DNA from 3 places in the Shewanella maritima genome. Region 3 is predicted to be linked to each of the others. Evidence: predicted binding sites of a transcription regulator. Region 3 holds the regulator's gene; each other region holds the start of a gene.

The links. Region 3 encodes sigma-54, which starts transcription at its own class of promoters, with help from an activator protein. Its sites were predicted from a motif close to GTTGGCACGNNNNTNGNNT; they were not measured.
Region 1: a site for sigma-54 is predicted at 1,781-1,799, ahead of EXU30_RS16255 (DUF3192 domain-containing protein). Genes of this name have one in related genera too.
Region 2: a site for sigma-54 is predicted at 1,475-1,493, ahead of EXU30_RS14355 (DUF4097 family beta strand repeat-containing protein). Genes of this name have one in related genera too.

What each region holds. Positions count from the first base shown of each region.
Region 1 is NZ_CP036200.1:3,833,557-3,836,806, reverse strand. Features, by position in the region: gene EXU30_RS16265 (Mpo1-like protein) at 239-550, opposite strand; gene EXU30_RS16260 (GNAT family N-acetyltransferase) at 559-1,188, opposite strand; gene EXU30_RS16255 (DUF3192 domain-containing protein) at 1,358-1,738, opposite strand; gene EXU30_RS16250 (hypothetical protein) at 1,901-2,224, shown strand; gene EXU30_RS16245 (Zn-ribbon-containing protein) at 2,232-3,005, shown strand; gene syd (SecY-interacting protein) at 3,083-3,250, opposite strand, start outside.
Region 2 is NZ_CP036200.1:3,369,830-3,373,079, reverse strand. Features, by position in the region: gene EXU30_RS14360 (ribonuclease H1 domain-containing protein) at 1-343, opposite strand, end outside; gene EXU30_RS14355 (DUF4097 family beta strand repeat-containing protein) at 503-1,333, opposite strand; gene yjjX (inosine/xanthosine triphosphatase) at 1,823-2,374, shown strand; gene EXU30_RS14345 (GNAT family N-acetyltransferase) at 2,416-2,979, shown strand; gene EXU30_RS14340 (NADP(H)-dependent aldo-keto reductase) at 3,109-3,250, shown strand, end outside.
Region 3 is NZ_CP036200.1:1,595,128-1,598,377, forward strand. Features, by position in the region: gene lptA (lipopolysaccharide transport periplasmic protein LptA) at 1-168, shown strand, start outside; gene lptB (LPS export ABC transporter ATP-binding protein) at 177-911, shown strand; gene EXU30_RS06915 (RNA polymerase factor sigma-54) at 1,057-2,547, shown strand; gene hpf (ribosome hibernation promoting factor) at 2,571-2,858, shown strand; gene ptsN (PTS IIA-like nitrogen regulatory protein PtsN) at 2,861-3,250, shown strand, end outside.

The sequences.
Region 1 (3,250 bases), 2.2 Mb from region 3:
TCCTGAGCCGTAATAACTTGATGGGTTAATCATACGCCTTTAAGAGGTCGGTCCAAGATGCTTTTCATACATTTCACAGAAGAATAACATTTCAAAAATGAAATATTTAACCAAAAAACCAATAAAATCATAAAGAAAGACTTTAACGATTGTTAAAACACTGATGCACGTCAATAGAAAGACCTACAAGCGTGTAAGAGATATCTCACAAGCAAACGGTTTGATCATCCATACTCAATTATTTTCGAATTCGATTTGTTAACATTTGCCACAACATTACCCAGTCACCAACAAAGCTATACCAGGGATAAGTGAAGGTAGCAGGTTTATTCTTCTCAAAGAAAAAGTGTCCAACCCAGGCAAATCCATAACCAATAAAAGGTAAAACAAATACATAGCTCCAGCTTGCTGTGACTACCACCCAGGCAAGTACCGCTATCGTCAACAAAGAGCCGACATAATGTAAGCGTCTGCAAGTTGGGTTTTGATGCTGAGACAAGTAAAAGGGATAAAACTCGGCAAAACTTTGGTAACGTGGACTATCAGACATAAATCTACCTATGATTTCTTGTAGAAAAGTACACTGCCATGGACACTGCCTATAGTGACATCGGCAATTGCACTGAACTCTTGCTTAACGAAGATTTGTTTATGGCGATGATCACTGACAAATACGCCCACACCATCTAACTCATGTTGCTCATCACACCAGCTCTGTACAGCTTGAATTAGTCGACTGCCTAAGCCTTTGTTTTGCTCGGCAGGACTTAATGCAATGAACTGCAACACACCGCATTTCTCCGACGGAAGCTGCTCGAGAATACACGCCTCTTTATTGATCATGCTTTGGGTCGACTTCCAGCCAGTACCTAACACCATCTTCAAGCGCCAATGCCAGTAACGAGTTTCACCAAGTGGCACTTGCTGGGTAATCACACAAGCCACCCCAAGTAAACGCTCACCATCAAACAAGCCTATTAAAGGTTGGTCTTGTTGCCATAACTCATTTAATTCCTCACGAATCGCCGCCCTTAGTTTCTGCTCATAGGTAGACAAGTCACCTTGCCCTAAAACGTCATTAAAGAAAGGATCATCATGATAAGCGTTGTAGATAATAGACGCAGCAATCCGCAAATCTTCAGCGGTTAAATACACTGCTCGCAGCTGTTCTAATGTAAATGCTGACATATGCGCTCACCTTACATTTATAAGTAAGTTAGTATTTGAATTACAGCTTAAAATTCCCTCAATTAATCCAATCTAGCAATTTAACATTTTTTAAACAATTACTTTTTTACAATGTAAAAGGCCTCGTCAATGACGAGGCCTTGCCTTACTAATTTAAGCTTTTGCTTACTTATATTTGCTTATAAGCACTGTCGCCCCAGCCAACGAGCGCGTTATCGCGCAGCACGACCGGAGTACATTCATCCTTAGTGGTCTTACCGTCGCCTTTAGTCCACTGTGTACGATAAAAATAAACTTGTACTTCTTGTTTCGCGTCTCCGTCATTGCTTAGATAGGCTTCGGTGAAATCAGCCGTCCCCATAATTACAAGCACTTGCTCTTTGGTCATTCCCATCGAAAGCTTAGTCAAATTAGCGCGGTTTTTTTCTTGTTGTACTTCCCAATAATCATGGTTTTTAGCTGACTTATGATCGCCGACATTCAATACACAGCCTGATAAACCTAAGGTTGTGGTCGCAATAATAATTGAAGCTAATAGTTTTGATTTCATCTCAGTTCCTTTTTGTTAAAATGGTCAACTATGCTCGCTATAAAGCGATATCCATGCCAATTATTTAAGGTGTTGAAATTAAAAGACAATTAATCTTAACCTAGGTTAAGTGAGTTAAATTGCCAACGTCATTAAGCTAAATTTTAAGGATTTTCACCAACCATGCGTCCAATTGACCACGTACTTGCTGCCGCAAAAGGTATCGCACTTAAAGGGCAAAAGCCCAATGTTGCTCTCATTAAAAGTCGTGTTGGCGCAAATGTGCCAATGCCAGTCATAGTTCAAGGTATTCGCGAGTTTAATGCCATGTCTGAAGAAGAATGGCGTGGAATTGAAGACTCACAACCACAAGCAATAAGCAAAGACAAATCCGCTGGCGTTAGCCTCGAAGCCCTAAGCAAGCAAGTTAATGCCATGCAAGAGTATATCTCTCAATTAGAGTCGCGTATCAGCCAGCTTGAAACACAAGCTAACAAAAGCGAATAACACAGCTATGTTTGTTTATGAATTAAGATTTGAGTGCTTTGCTGACACCACTATCACAGCGGCAGAAAAAGCAATCAATAATCTGCTTGAAGCTTATCGCGCCAATGGTCAAGTGCTCGGGCGTGAATTTGCGGTAGCCTTTAATGATGGCGAGTTTAAAGTGCGTTTGCTAATGCCAGAGCAAACCAGCCTGCACCCAAAACACAATAGCCCTTGGGTTAAGCGAGCATTGACTGAGCTGACTGATGCCAAACTGCTTGCACCTCGTGAAAAGTTCATAGGTCAGGATATAAACTCAGAAGCTTCAACCACCGAAGTACCAAGCTGGCAGGTACTGTACACCAGCTATGTGCATATGTGCTCGCCACTTAGAAGTGGCGATAGTCTAATGCCAATTCCGCTTTATCACATTCCGGCTACTTTTAATGGCGATCATAAACGGGTGATCAAGTGGCAAACTGAGTGGCAAGCCTGTGACGAACTGCAAATGGCTGCAGCAACCAAAGCGGAATATGCCGCACTTGAAGAGCTTACAAGCCATCAAAGCGATCTGTTCCGCCGAGGCTGGGATTTACGTGGACGTATTGAGTACCTCACTAAAATCCCTACTTATTACTACTTATATAGAGTGGGCGGCGAAAGCCTAGCTACTGAAAAACAACGGCCATGCCCACGCTGCGGCTCAAAAGATTGGCTGTTAGATGAGCCGCTATTAGACATGTTTCACTTTCGCTGCGACAACTGCCGCATTGTATCTAACATCTCCTGGGATCATCAGTAGCCCGAAAAGTGGTAAAGATAAAAAAGTGGGTCAGAGTAAACTTTACTCTGACCCACTTTTTTTAACTCACTAGCGACTTACTTTTGATGACCCATTAAATTGCCCCACATGATTTTAATTCTTGCCCATATTCCAGGATGCTCATGGACTACATCTTGTTCCTGAATTGGTGCTACTGGCGGTTTAATGATGACTTGCAACTGCTCAATAAACTCAGCGATTGAGCTGGCTAACTGCTGCTTAGG
Region 2 (3,250 bases), 1.8 Mb from region 3:
TAGTCAGCACGCCAGATTGATACTCAGCAACACCTGAACCTGCTTGCCCTGGGTTTGGGTCACAGCCGCCATCTGTGTATAACACAACATCATATTGCCCCAATACTACTTGATGCTCTGAAACCCCAGCTTTCGATTTTGCCGCAGAAGGCTTAACAGCCTTACTTGCCTGACCGATACTCTTATCAGCCGCCTGGCCAAAAGCCGCTTTTGCTTCAGCAAAGCTTGGAAATGATTTGTACTTGGCACCAGCAAACTTATCGACTTGCGCCTTGGCCTCGTTCCAATTGTCATAAATGCCAGGCTTGCGTCCTTGCCACACTACGTAAAACTTCTTCGCCATTCGGTTTGCCTTAATTTGCAATCAATGAGTGCATATGATGCCACAAAAAAACGAGCCTTAAGCTCGTTTTTAATCTGACCTTTAACCTGTTGGCTGAGATTTAGCTCATAACAAGTTATTGCACTTACGTTCTGAATTCAGGGCTTTTACCGCAATCGACTACATACGCTTGTGCTTACTCGGAACAGATATTGGGCCATTAATGTGCTCATAAGCCACTGAGCCGGAGCCTGCAGCAGGAATATTCAAACCTTGAGTGTGGGCAACATCAATACCGCCTGAACCATCATTAATGGTTACCATGCCAGCAATATGCTCCACCGTGACGCTACCTGAACCGTCATTGATATTTAAATCACCTTTAACATGCTCAACTTTAATTGAGCCTGAGCCATCATTAATTGAAACGTTACCGTGCGCTTGCTCAAGCGTAATTGAACCAGAGCCGTCATTAATATTCACAGTGTTACCGCCGCGAATATCAATACTACCCGAACCATCATTAATATTTAGATCTGCACCACCGTCAATTTTAATCGAGCCAGAACCGTCTTTAATATTGATGTTATTGTTCACTTTACTGATCTTAATCGGCCCCGAACCATCCTCAATTTCAAGTAACATCGAATTAGGTACAGTCACTTCAAGGTCGATATAAGGTGATTCTGAAGATAAAGAAAATAACGACATACCGGCTTCTGCATCCGCCTTCAGTATCGCTTTATCACCACGACGTTTTAAACTCAGCTCAATGTCACTATTATCTGTTTGGTAAATATCGGCAACCACAATCACCTGTTCGATATCTGCACCCGTTATCACCAGTTTACCTGCGCCAACCTTTGCTTTTAACGCTTCTAGATCGCTAGCTTTAAGTTCTAGCTGTTGTTGGCTATGCTGCAATTCATCCGCTAACGCAGCGCCACTTGTTGTTAATGCGCCAGCCAAACACAGCGCGACAGTTAATGGTTTGATTAAAGAAGAGCTCATAAAAATTTATCCTTAAATTCGTTTGCTTAAGCCTTACCTAAACTAATGATAACAGCTTGGCATTTATTATTGTTTACAGCACATAGGGCATTCGACTTAAATCAACAATTTTATCCTTGTGCAGCCTTACTCCAATCAAAGAAGCAAAGACTTTGCCAACTTACAGAAAAGAAAAATAAGCCAATACAAACAACAGATTAAGATTGGCAGGCAAACAAATAGGCTCTGTTAAAAATTAAATAATTAAGTCAGATCCACAAATTTTAGTGAAACTCACCAACTCAGTCAGCCTTGAAGCCCTAACCCCTGAAACCCTGAACTCCTGAAACCCTGAAACCCTGAAACCCTGAAACCCTGAAACCCTGAAACCAAAGTAACACTCCAACACTTGCTTGGAATAACCATGATTCAATCAGTAGGCAGTGACCAACACTACTGCTATGATTGCCCACATCAAGTTAAAAGCCGTGTTGATAGAGATCCCGCCAAATGACCACAACTACCATTCGCCTTATCGTTGGTTCAAAAAATCCGGTTAAAGTAAATGCCGCCAAAGAAACCTTAAACCTGTACTTTCCTGATGCCGAAATTGACTGCATGGGTATTGCGGCACCATCAGGCGTAGCCGACCAACCAATGACAGATGCTGATACCAAGCTTGGCGCCATTAATCGCGCCAAATATTGCCAGCAGCAACATCCAGAGGCTGATTTTTTTATCGCAATGGAAGGCGGCGTTGACTTATTTGACCATGGAGCCGCAACCTTCGCTTATATGGCAATCATTCATCAGGGCAAACTTTCAGTTGGTCGCGGCGCTATGCTACCTCTCCCTAAGCAGGTCTATCACGCATTAGAGCAAGGCGAAGAGTTAGGTCATGTAATGGACAGACTATTTAATACCGACAACATCAAACAAAAAGGCGGCGCGATAGGCTTGCTGACAAACAATCTAGCCACTCGTACTAGCAACTACACCCATGCCTTGATATTAGCCATGGCGCCATTTGTTAATCCTGAGCTGTTTGTTAATCACGAGTAATTTGTTCCCCCAAGAGTTGTTTGAATAAAACGTGGAAAAGAATGACTAATATCACCACCGACAATATAAATCAGGTTAGCGATCAAGACTGGCAAATCCGCCCAATTGAAACGCGAGATAATCCAGCTGTGGCAGAGGTTATCCGCAGCGTATCCGGAGAGTATGGATTAACGGCAGACAAAGGCTATGGCGTAGCAGACCCAAACCTAGATGATATGGAAGCAACTTATGCTGCAGATGGCTGGCAATATTGGGTGATTGAATATCAAGGCAAGGTACTGGGCGGCGCAGGTATCGCACCACTAAGTAGCTCATTGACGCAAACCCAATGTCAAACTAGTACCACTGGTATCGCCGAGCTACAAAAAATGTACTTTAGCAAAGCTATTCGCGGTAAAAAACTTGCGCTACCTATGTTTGAAATCTGCCAACAATTTGCCATCGCAGAGGGTTATAGCCAGCTTTACCTTGAAACCACAGCCCTACTGCCCGAAGCGTTAAACTTTTACAATCAGCTTGGCTTCAAGCGCTGCCGACACCTTGGTGACACAGGCCATGATGCCTGTGAAATCGCCATGATACTGCAGCTGACTGCTGATAAATAAAATCATCACTTCAACACTCAACGCTTGCTTATAACCTAAGCAGCTAAAACGGATACAGCTCGTCACCACTTTTCAACTCCCACAAAGCTTGTTAGGGTGAAATTACCTATCATCTTGCGGGAGTAACAAATGGAATATCAACGACTTGGTCTATCGACCTTAGAAGTCAGTAAATTGTGCTTAGGCACAATGACATGGGGTGACCAAAATACTCAAGCAGATGCATTCGAGCAGCTTGATTATGCTATCGCCCAGGGCATTAACTTTATTG
Region 3 (3,250 bases):
GATAAGCAAGAACTCATAGCCCAAAGTAAGGGCGATGAGCGAGTGATTACCATTATCCAGCCAGAGAACTTCCAAGATCCGTCAGAGCAAGCACCTGTCGAGCAGCAGCCTGAGCCGCAAAGGCGAATAGAACAACAGCAAGAGCCATCAACACAAGGTAATCAGTAGGCTAAGTAATGACAGAGCAAATCACCTTAACGGCTGAAAACCTGGCTAAAAGCTATAAGAACCGCCAAGTAGTGAAAGACGTAAGCTTATCGGTTTCCACTGGGCAAATTGTTGGTCTACTGGGCCCAAATGGTGCAGGTAAAACCACCACCTTTTACATGGTTGTTGGACTTGTAAAAAGTGACCACGGGCGCATTTTAATTGATGCAGATGATTTAACTTCTGATCCAATGCATCTGCGTGCGCGCAAAGGCATTGGTTACTTACCCCAAGAAGCAAGCATCTTCCGTAAACTAACTGTACACGACAACATCATGGCAGTTTTACAAACACGTAAAGAGCTAACTAAAGAGCAACGTGTTGAAGAACTTGAACATTTACTCGAAGAATTCCATATCACTCACATTCGCGATAGCCAAGGTATGGCATTATCAGGCGGTGAACGTCGCCGAGTAGAAATTGCCCGAGCACTGGCTGCAAACCCGAAATTTATCTTGCTCGATGAACCATTTGCGGGTGTTGACCCAATTTCGGTAATCGACATCAAGAAAATTATTCAGCAACTCAAATCTCGTGGTCTAGGGGTGCTGATCACTGACCATAATGTGCGTGAAACCCTCGATGTTTGTGAGCATGCTTATATCGTGAGCCAGGGTAACTTAATTGCCGAGGGGACACCAGATGAGATCTTGAGCGATCAGCAAGTTCGTGCAGTATACTTAGGTGAACAATTCAAGCTATAGTTATTGATGATTTGGTTTCGCTCGCTCAACTACATGGGCGGCGACAGCATTAGCTTCGACTGAGTACCAATCCAGTCTCTCCTAAGGAAACCAATTACAAGCATTAATGTGTGTCTCTTATACGATACCTAGGGATAAGTGGTAAATGAAAGCGTCACTACAGCTCAAAATGGGTCAACACCTGACTATGACCCCACAACTGCAACAGGCAATTCGCCTACTGCAGCTGTCTTCATTGGAGCTACAACAAGAAATACAACAAGCATTAGACTCTAACCCACTGCTTGAAGTAGAAGAATTTTACGACGGTAAAGACGCCTCAAAAGACAAACAAGATCAAGCTGATACCGATTTTAGTGAAGCAAGCCAAAAGTCTGCTGAAACAGATACTTCCAACGTTGATCTCGCAGACTCGCTCAATAAAGAATCTATGCCTGACGAGCTGCCAATGGACACCACCTGGGATGAAGTCTATACAGCCTCACCAGTTGCCAGCACTGGCGCAACCAGCTCTGGCTCACGCGACGATGATATGCCATTTCAAGGCGAGACCACAGAAGGTCTATACGAGCATTTGGAATGGCAAAAAAACCTCACTCCTTTTTCTGATACCGATTTAGCCATCGCCACAGCCATTATCGATGCCATTGACGATACAGGCTATTTAACCCAAAGCACCGAAGATATCCTTAGCGCTATGGGCGATGAAGAGGTTGAGCTAGAGGAGGTTGAAGCAGTACTTAAACGTATTCAGCATTTTGACCCCATTGGCGTTGCTGCGCGCGATCTAAGTGAGTGCCTGCTTATACAGTTAGCGCAATTTCCTAATGACACGCCTCATATTGACAATGCGCGTATGTTGATTGCCAACTATCTCGACCTGATTGCTGGCCGTGACTTTCGTTTACTTATGCGTAAAACCAAGCTTAAAGAAGATGAACTTAGGGAAGCAATTCACCTGATCCAATCATTGAATCCAAAGCCTGGAGCGGCAATCACACCTAGTGATGATGAATATGTCATACCTGATGTTTCAGTATTAAAGAAAAATGGCCGCTGGGTCGTGGAGCTTAACCCTGACAACATGCCAAAAATTGGTGTCAATCAGCATTACGCTTCTATGGCTCGTAGCACCAAGAGCCAGGCTGACAGCCAGTTTATTCGCGGTCATTTGCAAGAGGCTAAGTGGTTCATTAAGAGTCTAGAAAGCCGTAATGACACCCTGTTAAAAGTGGCCAACTGTATCGTACAGTTCCAACAAGGCTTCTTTGAATATGGTGAAGAAGCCATGAAACCAATGGTACTCAACGATATTGCTGAGGCCGTCGAGATGCATGAATCCACTATTTCCAGGGTTACCACACAAAAGTACATGCATACGCCACGCGGTCTATTTGAACTCAAATACTTTTTCTCAAGCCATGTCAGCACAGATGACGGCGGCGAATGCTCATCTACAGCTATTCGCGCCTTTATCAAAAAGCTGGTCGCCGCTGAAAATCAGAAAAAGCCATTAAGCGATAGCAAAATGGCACAACTGTTAGCGGAGCAAGGGATTAATGTTGCTCGTCGTACGATAGCGAAATACCGTGAAGCAATGCTTATCCCGCCCTCAAACCAACGTAAGAGCTTATAAGCTCAATCAAAGGAGGACGATATATGCAAATAAACCTAACGGGGCACCACATTGAATTAACTGACTCACTTAGAGAGTATGTTGACAGTAAATTTGCCAAACTAGAGCGTCATTTTGAGCAAATCAACAATGTGCACGTTATCCTAAATGTCGACAAACAAGTACAAAAGGCTGAGGCTAAAGTCAGCCTTAGTGGAGGAGAAGTCTTCGCCACTTCTGAACACAGCGACATGTATGCTGCAATCGACTCTTTGATCAGCAAACTTGACCGCCAGGTAATCAAACATAAAGAGAAGCTAACCAAGCATTAATGATGGAAATTCGTACCATCCTGCAGCCGGAGTGCACTGCCTGTGCCACTCCGGGCAGTAAAAAAAAGGTATTGCAACTCATCAGCGAAATCGCAGCAGAGCAATACTCAGACCTTTCAGCACAAGAAATTTTCGAAAGTCTTGTCGCTCGAGAAAAAAAAGGTAGTACAGGTATAGGTAATGGCATCGCAATTCCCCACGGCCGTTTAGACAGTATCGAACAGCCTATCGCCGTATTTATCAAGTGCGATGAGGCGATTGACTTCGATGCCATCGATGATAAACCTGTCGATTTACTATTTGCGCTTATTGTACCGTCAGACCAATGTCAGCAACATTTGGCAACGCTGGCTTGTATTGCAGAAAAGCTTAATGACAAGCAAACACTCAAA